Regions from separate parts of the Pseudomonas sp. CCC3.1 genome, predicted to be linked through region 2. Evidence: predicted binding sites of a transcription regulator. Region 2 holds the regulator's gene; the other holds the start of a gene.
What was found. The regulator FliA, encoded in region 2, starts transcription of late flagellar genes. The targets are predictions, from matches to a motif close to CTAAAGTTTNNNNNNNNNNNGCCGNTAA.

Region 1 (4,822 bases), 1.2 Mb from region 2:
ATAAAAAAACCCGACCAAAGGTCGGGTTTTTTTATGCGTGATACGAATCAGAACAACTTGCGGCCTTTGTTCGCAGCAATGCGCATGCGCAAGGCATTTAACTTGATGAAGCCTGCAGCGTCAGCCTGATTGTAAGCACCGCCATCTTCTTCGAAGGTTGCAATGTTTGCATCAAACAGCGATTCGTCAGACTTGCGACCGGTAACAATCACATTGCCTTTGTACAATTTCAGACGTACCACACCATTAACGTGGGCCTGAGAAGCATCAATCATTTGTTGCAACATCAAACGCTCAGGGCTCCACCAGTAACCGGTGTAGATCAGGCTGGCGTACTTAGGCATCAACTCGTCTTTGAGGTGTGCCACTTCACGGTCCAGAGTAATCGATTCGATTGCACGATGAGCACGCAGCATGATGGTGCCGCCCGGGGTTTCGTAGCAACCACGGGACTTCATGCCGACATAACGGTTCTCAACGATGTCGAGACGGCCGATACCGTGTTCGCCACCGATACGGTTCAGCGTTGCCAGAACAGTGGCCGGGGTCATTTCAACACCGTCCAGCGCAACGATGTCGCCGTTGCGGTAGGTCAGCTCCAGGTACTGCGGCTTGTCAGGAGCGTTTTCCGGAGAAACGGTCCATTTCCACATGTCTTCTTCGTGCTCGGTCCAGGTGTCTTCCAGCACGCCGCCTTCATAGGAGATGTGCAGCAGATTGGCATCCATCGAATACGGGGATTTTTTCTTGCCGTGACGCTCGATCGGGATTGCATGCTTTTCAGCGTAATCCATCAGTTTTTCACGGGAGAGCAGGTCCCATTCACGCCACGGTGCGATCACTTTCACGCCTGGCTTGAGGGCGTAGGCACCCAGTTCAAAACGAACCTGATCATTGCCCTTGCCTGTTGCGCCGTGAGAAATGGCATCAGCGCCGGTTTCGTTGGCGATTTCGATCAGACGCTTGGCAATCAGCGGACGAGCAATGGAGGTACCCAGCAGGTACTCGCCTTCATAAACGGTGTTGGCACGGAACATCGGGAACACGAAGTCACGAACAAATTCTTCGCGCAGGTCGTCAATGTAGATTTCCTTGACGCCCATGGCTTGCGCCTTGGCGCGTGCAGGCTCAACCTCTTCGCCCTGACCCAGGTCAGCGGTAAAGGTTACGACTTCACAGTTATAAGTATCCTGCAGCCACTTGAGGATCACCGAAGTGTCCAGGCCGCCCGAATAAGCCAGAACGACCTTGTTTACGTCCGCCATGCCATCACTCCACGGGTTGTTCGAAAAGCCGAACAGTCTACCGCTCGCGTGGGTGAATTTACAGAGGGGCGACAGCTTAAGACGACAAAGCGACAGTAAGTTTCAACAACACGACCCGGACTTGGACATCAGGACAGAGTCGCAGGGTTGACTACTCCCACGCTCGGGGCAGTCTTTTCAGGCTCCGGCACACGCTCCAGACGCACGCTGACCCGGCGGTTCTTCGCACGATTGGCCGCATTGTTATTAGGCGCCAATGGGTACTGCTCACCGTGAAAACGCATCGTTATCTGCGACTCCTGGATGCCGTTTTCCTTGAAGTAGTTCATCACCGCCAACGCCCTGCGCCGTGACAGCTCACGATTGGTCAGACGATTACCCACGTTATCTGAATATCCTTCAAGCAGGATGTGGTTAACCGTCGGGTCGGCCTTCATGTACTCCAGCATGACGTGCAGGTTGACCTTGGCGTTGACGTCAAGCTCAATCCCGCCCCCAGGAAAACCGACCTGGCTTTGGCGCACTTGCTCAAAATTCTTTGGCAACAACTTGGCAGTACACGCTTCGTAATCGCCATACGCCTGACGAAACTTGACAGGCAACAGTCGGACCTCCGACAAGCCACTGGTAGGCGAATAGTGCCTGACCAGCGGGCTACGCCCCTCCAGCAAACCTCGAAACAAACGCCCGGCCTGCGCCTGGGAGCTGTTAAAAAGCACATTGCCGCGCCCGATCCATACCGCCCCCAAATCAATATCACCCCGCCCCGGCTGCCATGGCGCCGCCGCTGCCAGCAATGTCGCAGAGCCCTCGCCCAACACGGAGTTGTACGCATTGAGACGGAAAACAGCCTGTTCTCCGGCGCGGCGCACAAAAACTCCTGAACCGAAATCGGTAATGGGCTGAATGAGCCGACACTCGAATTTGTCGCCCTCTACTTTCCACTCAACATTCTCCAGACGGGTCTGGAAAGTCAGGGCCAGGCAAGGAAAGCTGGCAAACAGGCTGAGCAGAATGAAATAACGTTGACGCACAGGGGGCTCCACAGGCGTGCACTGCAAAAAACCAGTCCACAGTTTTACGGCATACCCTGGTTATATCGGATAGTGCGTACAAAACTTGATAGCGAGTGCCTGACAGAGTCTTTTCCGGTAGCATTCGCATCAGTTCGACCCGCCTGGAATCCCCAATGTCTGACCGCCTGACCCTGCTGCGTCCCGACGACTGGCACATTCATCTTCGCGATGGTGCTGTGTTGCCTCACACTGTGGCGGATGTTGCGCGCACCTTTGGCCGCGCCATCATCATGCCCAACCTGGTACCTCCGGTGCGTAATGCTGCCGAAGCCGATGCCTATCGACAGCGCATTCTGGCTGCTCGCCCGGCTGGTAGCCGCTTCGAGCCCCTGATGGTGCTCTACCTCACAGACCGAACACGGCCTGAAGACATTCGCACGGCCAAAGCCAGCGGCTTCGTCCACGCTGCCAAGCTGTATCCGGCTGGCGCAACGACCAACTCCGACTCTGGCGTAACCAGCATCGATGCGATCTTCCCGGTCCTCGAAACCATGGCTGAAGTCGGCATGCCCTTGCTGATCCACGGCGAAGTGACTCGCGCCAATGTCGATGTGTTCGATCGCGAAAAGATCTTCATCGACGAGCACATGCGTCGCGTTGTAGAACGCTTCCCTGCATTGAAAGTGGTGTTCGAGCACATCACGACCGCTGACGCTGTGCAGTTCGTCAACGAATCCTCGGCCAATGTAGGCGCCACCATCACCGCGCACCACCTGCTTTACAACCGGAACCACATGCTAGTCGGCGGTATCCGCCCACACTTCTATTGCCTGCCGATTCTCAAGCGCAACACCCATCAGGAAGCTCTGCTGGATGCGGCCACCGGCGGCAGCGAGAAGTTCTTCCTGGGTACCGATTCGGCGCCTCATGCCCAGCATGCCAAAGAAGCGGCCTGTGGCTGCGCTGGTTGCTATACCGCTTATGCGGCCATCGAGATGTACGCCGAAGCCTTTGAACAGCGCAATGCGCTGGACAAACTAGAAGCCTTCGCCAGCCTCAACGGCCCGCGCTTCTATGGCCTGGCACCGAGTACCGAACAGATTACTCTGGTTCGCGAAGAGTGGACCGCCCCAACCAGCCTGCCTTTCGGCGAGTTGAACGTAATTCCGCTGCGCGCCGGTGAAAAACTGCGCTGGCGCCTGCTGGAGGAACACCTGTGAGTGACGACCATTTTGATGACGAACATGAAGGCGGTCATGGTGGCGGCTCGCGCCACCCGATGGCCGAGCGCTTTCGCGGTTATCTGCCGGTCGTAATCGACGTTGAGACAGGTGGCTTCAACTGTGCCACTGATGCCCTGCTGGAAATCGCGGCAACCACCATTGGCATGGATGAAAGAGGTTTTGTGTTCCCTGAACACACCTATTTCCATCGTGTTGAGCCATTTGAAGGCGCCAACATCGAAGCCGCGGCGCTGGAGTTCACCGGCATCAAACTGGATCACCCGCTGCGCATGGCCGTCAGCGAAGAGACAGCGTTGACCGACATATTCCGTGGCGTGCGCAAGGCGTTGAAAGCCAATGGCTGCAAACGCGCCATTCTGGTAGGCCATAACAGCAGCTTCGATTTGGGCTTCCTCAATGCGGCCGTTGCTCGCCTGGACATGAAACGCAACCCGTTTCACCCGTTCTCTAGCTTCGACACCGCAACCCTGGCAGGCCTGGCGTATGGTCAAACCGTCCTGGCCAAAGCCTGCCAGGCCGCTGATATCGATTTTGACGGGCGTGAAGCGCACTCAGCGCGTTATGACACCGAAAAGACTGCTGAGCTGTTCTGCGGCATCGTCAACAGCTGGAAGCAAATGGGTGGTTGGAAAGACTTCAACGATTGATCGAATCGTTCAGGCTTACACCGCGCATAAAAAAACCGGACACTGAGTCCGGTTTTTTTTGCCGCCAGAAAGCTTACAGCTTGCCAGCATTCTCAGTCAGGTAAGCCGCAACGCCTTCAGTCGAAGCGGTCATGCCTTTGTCGCCTTTCTTCCAGTTGGCAGGGCACACTTCGCCGTGCTCTTCGTGGAATTGCAGCGCGTCAACCAGACGCAGCAGCTCGTCCATGTTACGACCCAGTGGCAGGTCGTTAACGATCTGGGAGCGAACAACACCTTTGTCATCGATCAAGAAAGCACCGCGCAATGCTACGCCGCCTTCAGTTTCAACGTCGTAAGCCTTGCAGATGGCGTGATTGATGTCAGCAGCCATGGTGTATTTCACCTGGCCGATGCCGCCATTGTTTACTGGGGTGTTGCGCCATGCGTTGTGAGTGAAATGGGAGTCGATGGAGACTGCAACCACTTCAACGTTACGCGCCTGGAACTCAGGAATGCGGTGATCCAGAGCGATCAGCTCAGACGGGCAAACGAAAGTGAAGTCCAGTGGGTAGAAGAACACCAGGCCGTATTTGCCTTTGATAGCGGTAGACAGCGAAAAGCTGTCAACGATTTCGCCATTGCCGAGTACGGCGGCGACGGTGAAGTCAGGG
Region 2 (4,822 bases):
TATCGGCGCCCAGGAGCAGCTTAAAACCCTGGGGCGCATTCTGAATGTACCGGTGACCCACGTGGCCCCCGGCCAGTCGTTGGGCCAAACCCTTGAGCCGCTGGTGCGCAAGCGCGTGGTGCTGGTTGATACCGCAGGCCTGCAAGCCAGCGACCCGGCATTACGCCTGCAACTCGACAGCCTCGCGGGGCGCGGGATCAAGGCGCGCAACTACCTGGTGCTGGCCACGACCAGCCAGAAACAAGTGCTGGCGGCGGCTTATCTCAGTTACAAGCGCTGCGGGCTGGCGGGTTGCATTCTGACCAAGCTGGATGAAACGGCGAGTCTGGGCGAGGTGTTGAGCCTGGCAATCGGGCACGCGCTGCCGGTGGCGTATCTCACGGACGGTCCACGGATCCCCGACGATCTCCACTTGCCGCGTCGTCACCAATTGGTGAGCCGGGCCGTCAGCGTGCAAATGCAGGAAGAACCCAGCGAAGAAGCCATGGCCGATATGTTCGCTGATATCTACCACAGCCCGCCCAAACGGGTTGGCTGAGGCAGTGATGATTACGTTGCAATGTACCTACATTGATGGTCTGCACGGTGTTGTTCCTGGGGAACACGCAGCAGTCTCTGTAGCCGCGTCTAAGTAAGACAAGGTAAAAAAAGATCATGGGCAGCATGCATCCCGTACAGGTGATCGCAGTGACCGGCGGCAAGGGTGGCGTCGGTAAAACTAACGTGTCAGTCAATTTGTCCATCGCATTGGCCGAAATGGGTCGGCGCGTCATGTTGATGGACGCCGACCTCGGGTTGGCGAATGTCGATGTCCTGCTGGGACTGACCCCCAAATTTACCCTGGCCGATGTGGTCGAGGGGCGTTGTGAGCTGCGTGATGTCTTGCTCCAGGGCCCCGGCGGGATCCGCATCGTGCCAGCAGCTTCGGGCACCCAGAGCATGGTGCACCTGAGCCCCGCGCAACACGCCGGTCTGATTCAGGCCTTCAGCGATCTGAGCGATAACCTGGATGTGCTGGTCATCGACACCGCCGCCGGGATTGGCGAATCGGTGGTGAGTTTTGTGCGCGCCGCCCAGGAAGTGCTGCTCGTGGTGTGCGACGAGCCGACCTCGATCACCGATGCCTATGCCTTGATCAAGCTGCTCAACCGTGACTACGGCATGAACCGCTTCCGGGTTCTGGCGAACATGGCCCAGAGCCCTCAGGAAGGGCGCAACCTGTTCGCCAAACTGACCAAAGTGACTGACCGCTTCCTGGACGTGGCCCTGCAATACGTCGGCGCCGTGCCCTACGACGAATGTGTACGCAAGGCTGTGCAAAAGCAGCGTGCGGTGTACGAAGCCTTCCCGCGTTCCAAGTGTTCGCTGGCGTTCAAGGCCATTGCCCAGAAGGTGGACACCTGGCCGCTGCCGGCTAATCCGCGGGGTCATCTGGAATTTTTTGTCGAGCGCTTGGTACAGCAAGCGGGTGGGGGACGGGTCTAATGACTGCCAGCGGCTATCGCATGTACAGCAAGCCGTCGCGTGACAGCCAATATGAGCTGATTGAGCGCTACGCGCCGCTGGTCAAGCGCATTGCGTATCACCTGCTGGCGCGTTTGCCCGCCAGCGTGCAGGTCGACGACCTGATCCAGGCGGGCATGATCGGCCTGCTTGAAGTGTCGAGCAAATACGACGCCACCAAGGGCGCGAGTTTTGAGACCTACGCGGGTATCCGCATCCGTGGCGCCATGCTCGATGAAGTGCGCAAGGGTGACTGGGCGCCGCGTTCGGTGCACCGCAACACACGCATGGTCAGTGACGCCATTCGGGTAATTGAAGCTAAAACCGGGTGTGACGCTAAAGATCACGAAGTTGCGGCCGAACTTAAGTTAAGTCTTGATGATTATTACGCCATCTTGAACGACACCCTGGGCAGCCGCCTGTTCAGTTTCGACGACCTGTTGCAGGACGGCGAACACGAAGGGCTGCACGAGGATGGCGCCAGTGCTCATCTTGAGCCATCGCGAGACCTGGAGGATGAACGCTTTCAGGCCGCGCTGGCCGAAGCGATCAGCTTGTTGCCGGAGCGCGAACGGCTGGTGCTGGCGCTGTACTACGACGAAGAGCTCAACCTCAAGGAAATCGGTGAGGTGCTGGGGGTGAGCGAGTCGCGCGTCAGCCAGTTGCACAGCCAGTGCGCCGCACGATTGCGAGCGCGTCTGGGGCAGTGGCGAGCGCACTGATCACGTAGTTTCCCTGTAGGAGCGAGCTTGCCTCGCGATCTTTTGATCTTTAAAAGCAAAAGATCGCGAGGCAAGCTCGCTCCTACAGGTAATGAATGCCGAATTGATTGAATGGCGCCTTCAGAGATGAAGTGCGTTTAAGACTGCTTGGAGGTCGAATTGGACAAGAATATGAAAATCCTCATCGTTGATGACTTTTCAACGATGAGGCGGATCATTAAAAACCTGTTGCGTGACCTCGGGTTCACCAACACGGTCGAGGCGGATGACGGCACGACTGCGCTTCCGATCCTCAATCTGGGTCACATCGACTTTTTGGTGACGGACTGGAACATGCCTGGCATGACCGGTATCGAACTGCTGCGCCATGTGCGAGCGGACGAAAAACTCAAGCATTTGCCCGTGCTGATGGTGACTGCCGAAGCCAAGCGTGAGCAGATCATTGAAGCCGCCCAAGCCGGCGTGAACGGCTATGTGGTCAAGCCGTTCACCGCTATCGCACTCAAAGACAAGATCGAAAAGATCTTCGAACGCATCGGTTGAACGGTTCCCTGGGGGGCGCAATGGAGCAGAAAGATTCAACAACGGGCGAGTTTGAGTCGACCCTCAAAAAACATGCTCACGAACTGGTCGAAAGCCTCGAAAAGGGCCAGTTTGGCGACGCCGTGCAATTGATTCATGAGCTCAACCAGACCCGAGATCGCGGCCTGTACCGGGAAGTCGGCAAGCTGACGCGCGAATTACACAGCGCAATAGTCGATTTTCATATTGATCCGACCATGCCGCGCGCCGAAGAAGTGTCGCAGATCACGGATGCCACTGAACGTTTGGCTTATGTTGTAAAGCTGACCGAAGCCGCCGCCAATCGAACCATGGATCTGGTCGAGAACTGTACGCCGCTGGTCAATGGTCTGGGTCAGGAAGCCAAAGCCTTGAGTGCTGACTGGGGGCGCTTCATGCGCCGTGAAGTCGGTGCACAAGAGTTCCGTGAGCTGGCCCATCGGGTTGACAGTTTTTTGACGCGAAGCGAAGCCGAGCAGCAGATTGTCTCCAGTAATCTGACTGACATTCTGCTGGCCCAGGATTACCAGGACCTCACGGGTCAGGTGATCAAGCGCGTCACGCAGTTGGTCACGGACGTTGAGCGCAATTTGCTCAAACTGGTGCTGATGGCCAGTCAGGTAGATCGTTTCGCCGGGATCGAACATGACCGCGATGCGCTGCGTGCTGAAAATAATGCGCAAAAAAACCCGGCTAAGGGTGAAGGTCCGCAGATTCATGCCGATAAGCGTAGTGACGTCGTATCCGGCCAGGATGATGTTGACGATTTGTTGTCCAGTTTAGGTTTCTAGGTCTTGAGTAGGCGTGCGGGCGCAGTTGTCCGGCGCTGAAAGTCCCTACTTCAAGGAGCACGTACATGAGCTTCGGCGCCGATGAAGAAATCCTTCAGGATTTTCTGGTTGAAGCCGGCGAAATTTTAGAGTTGCTGTCCGAACAACTGGTCGAGCTGGAAAGCCGACCGGATGATGCCGACTTGCTCAATGCTATTTTTCGCGGATTTCACACTGTAAAAGGGGGCGCCGGTTTCCTTCAGCTCAATGAGCTGGTCGAGTGCTGCCACATTGCCGAAAACGTCTTCGACATCTTGCGCAAGGGTGAGCGCGGCGTCGACTCGGAGCTGATGGACGTGGTGCTTGAGGCGCTGGACGCGGTCAACGCAATGTTTGCGCAAGTGCGCGAGCGCAGCCCGATCACTGCGGCCACTCCGGCGCTGCTGGCGGCGCTGGCACGACTGGCCGAACCCGCTGCGACCCAGGCGCCAGCTGTACCGGAGCCGGTGGCAGCGGTAGCGGCGGCCACGCCAAGCAACGACATCGTCGACATCACCGACAACGAATTTGAGCTGCTGCTCGACTCGTTGAATGCCGTCAAGGCCGACGCCGCAGAAGGGGCTCAGGCCACTGACGTCGCCTCGCTCAATGACGAAATCAGCGATGCCGAGTTCGAGTCATTGCTCGACCAATTGCATGGCAAGGGGCAGTTCTCCCCGGATGCCGTTTCCCGTGCCACGCCGGGTGTTGCCCCGGCTGAGCCGGTGGCGGCCAGCAATGAAATCACTGACGACGAATTTGAAGCCTTGCTCGATCAGTTGCATGGCAAGGGCTCGTTCAGTGCCGATGCCCTCGACGCCGTTGCAACGGCGCCAGCAGAGGTGGCTGCCGGGCCGACTGAGCTGGCCCCGCAGACCCACCCGGATCACATCAGCGATCACGAATTTGAAGCGTTGCTCGACGAACTGCACGGCAAAGGCAAGTTCTCGGCCCAAAGCCCGGCTGTTGCGGCGGCGATAGCCTCGACGCCAGCGGCGGTTGCCGCGCCAGTCGCGAGTAAGCCCGACGCCAGCGCTGCAGCACCGCGTTCTGCGCCAGCCCGTGCAACGGCTCCTCCCGCGGAAAAACCGACCGCCTCCGAGGCCGAAACCACTGTGCGGGTCGATACCGCACGGCTCGACGAAATCATGAACATGGTGGGTGAGCTGGTGCTGGTGCGTAATCGTCTGGTGCGCCTGGGGCTCAACAGTCACGACGAAGCCATGG

Region 1: the regulator FliA is predicted to act here: its motif matches at 2,362-2,389, upstream of RHM56_RS03125 (flagellar protein MotY).

Annotation. Positions count from the first base shown of each region.
Region 1 covers NZ_CP133778.1:688,630-693,451, reverse strand. The annotation lists gene RHM56_RS03130 (argininosuccinate synthase) at 48-1,265, opposite strand; gene RHM56_RS03125 (flagellar protein MotY) at 1,394-2,299, opposite strand; gene pyrC (dihydroorotase) at 2,455-3,501, shown strand; gene rnt (ribonuclease T) at 3,498-4,172, shown strand; gene RHM56_RS03110 (peroxiredoxin) at 4,246-4,822, opposite strand, start outside.
Region 2 covers NZ_CP133778.1:1,853,857-1,858,678, forward strand. The annotation lists gene flhF (flagellar biosynthesis protein FlhF) at 1-538, shown strand, start outside; gene fleN (flagellar synthesis regulator FleN) at 655-1,485, shown strand; gene fliA (RNA polymerase sigma factor FliA) at 1,485-2,225, shown strand; gene RHM56_RS08385 (chemotaxis response regulator CheY) at 2,397-2,768, shown strand; gene RHM56_RS08390 (protein phosphatase CheZ) at 2,789-3,577, shown strand; gene RHM56_RS08395 (chemotaxis protein CheA) at 3,643-4,822, shown strand, end outside.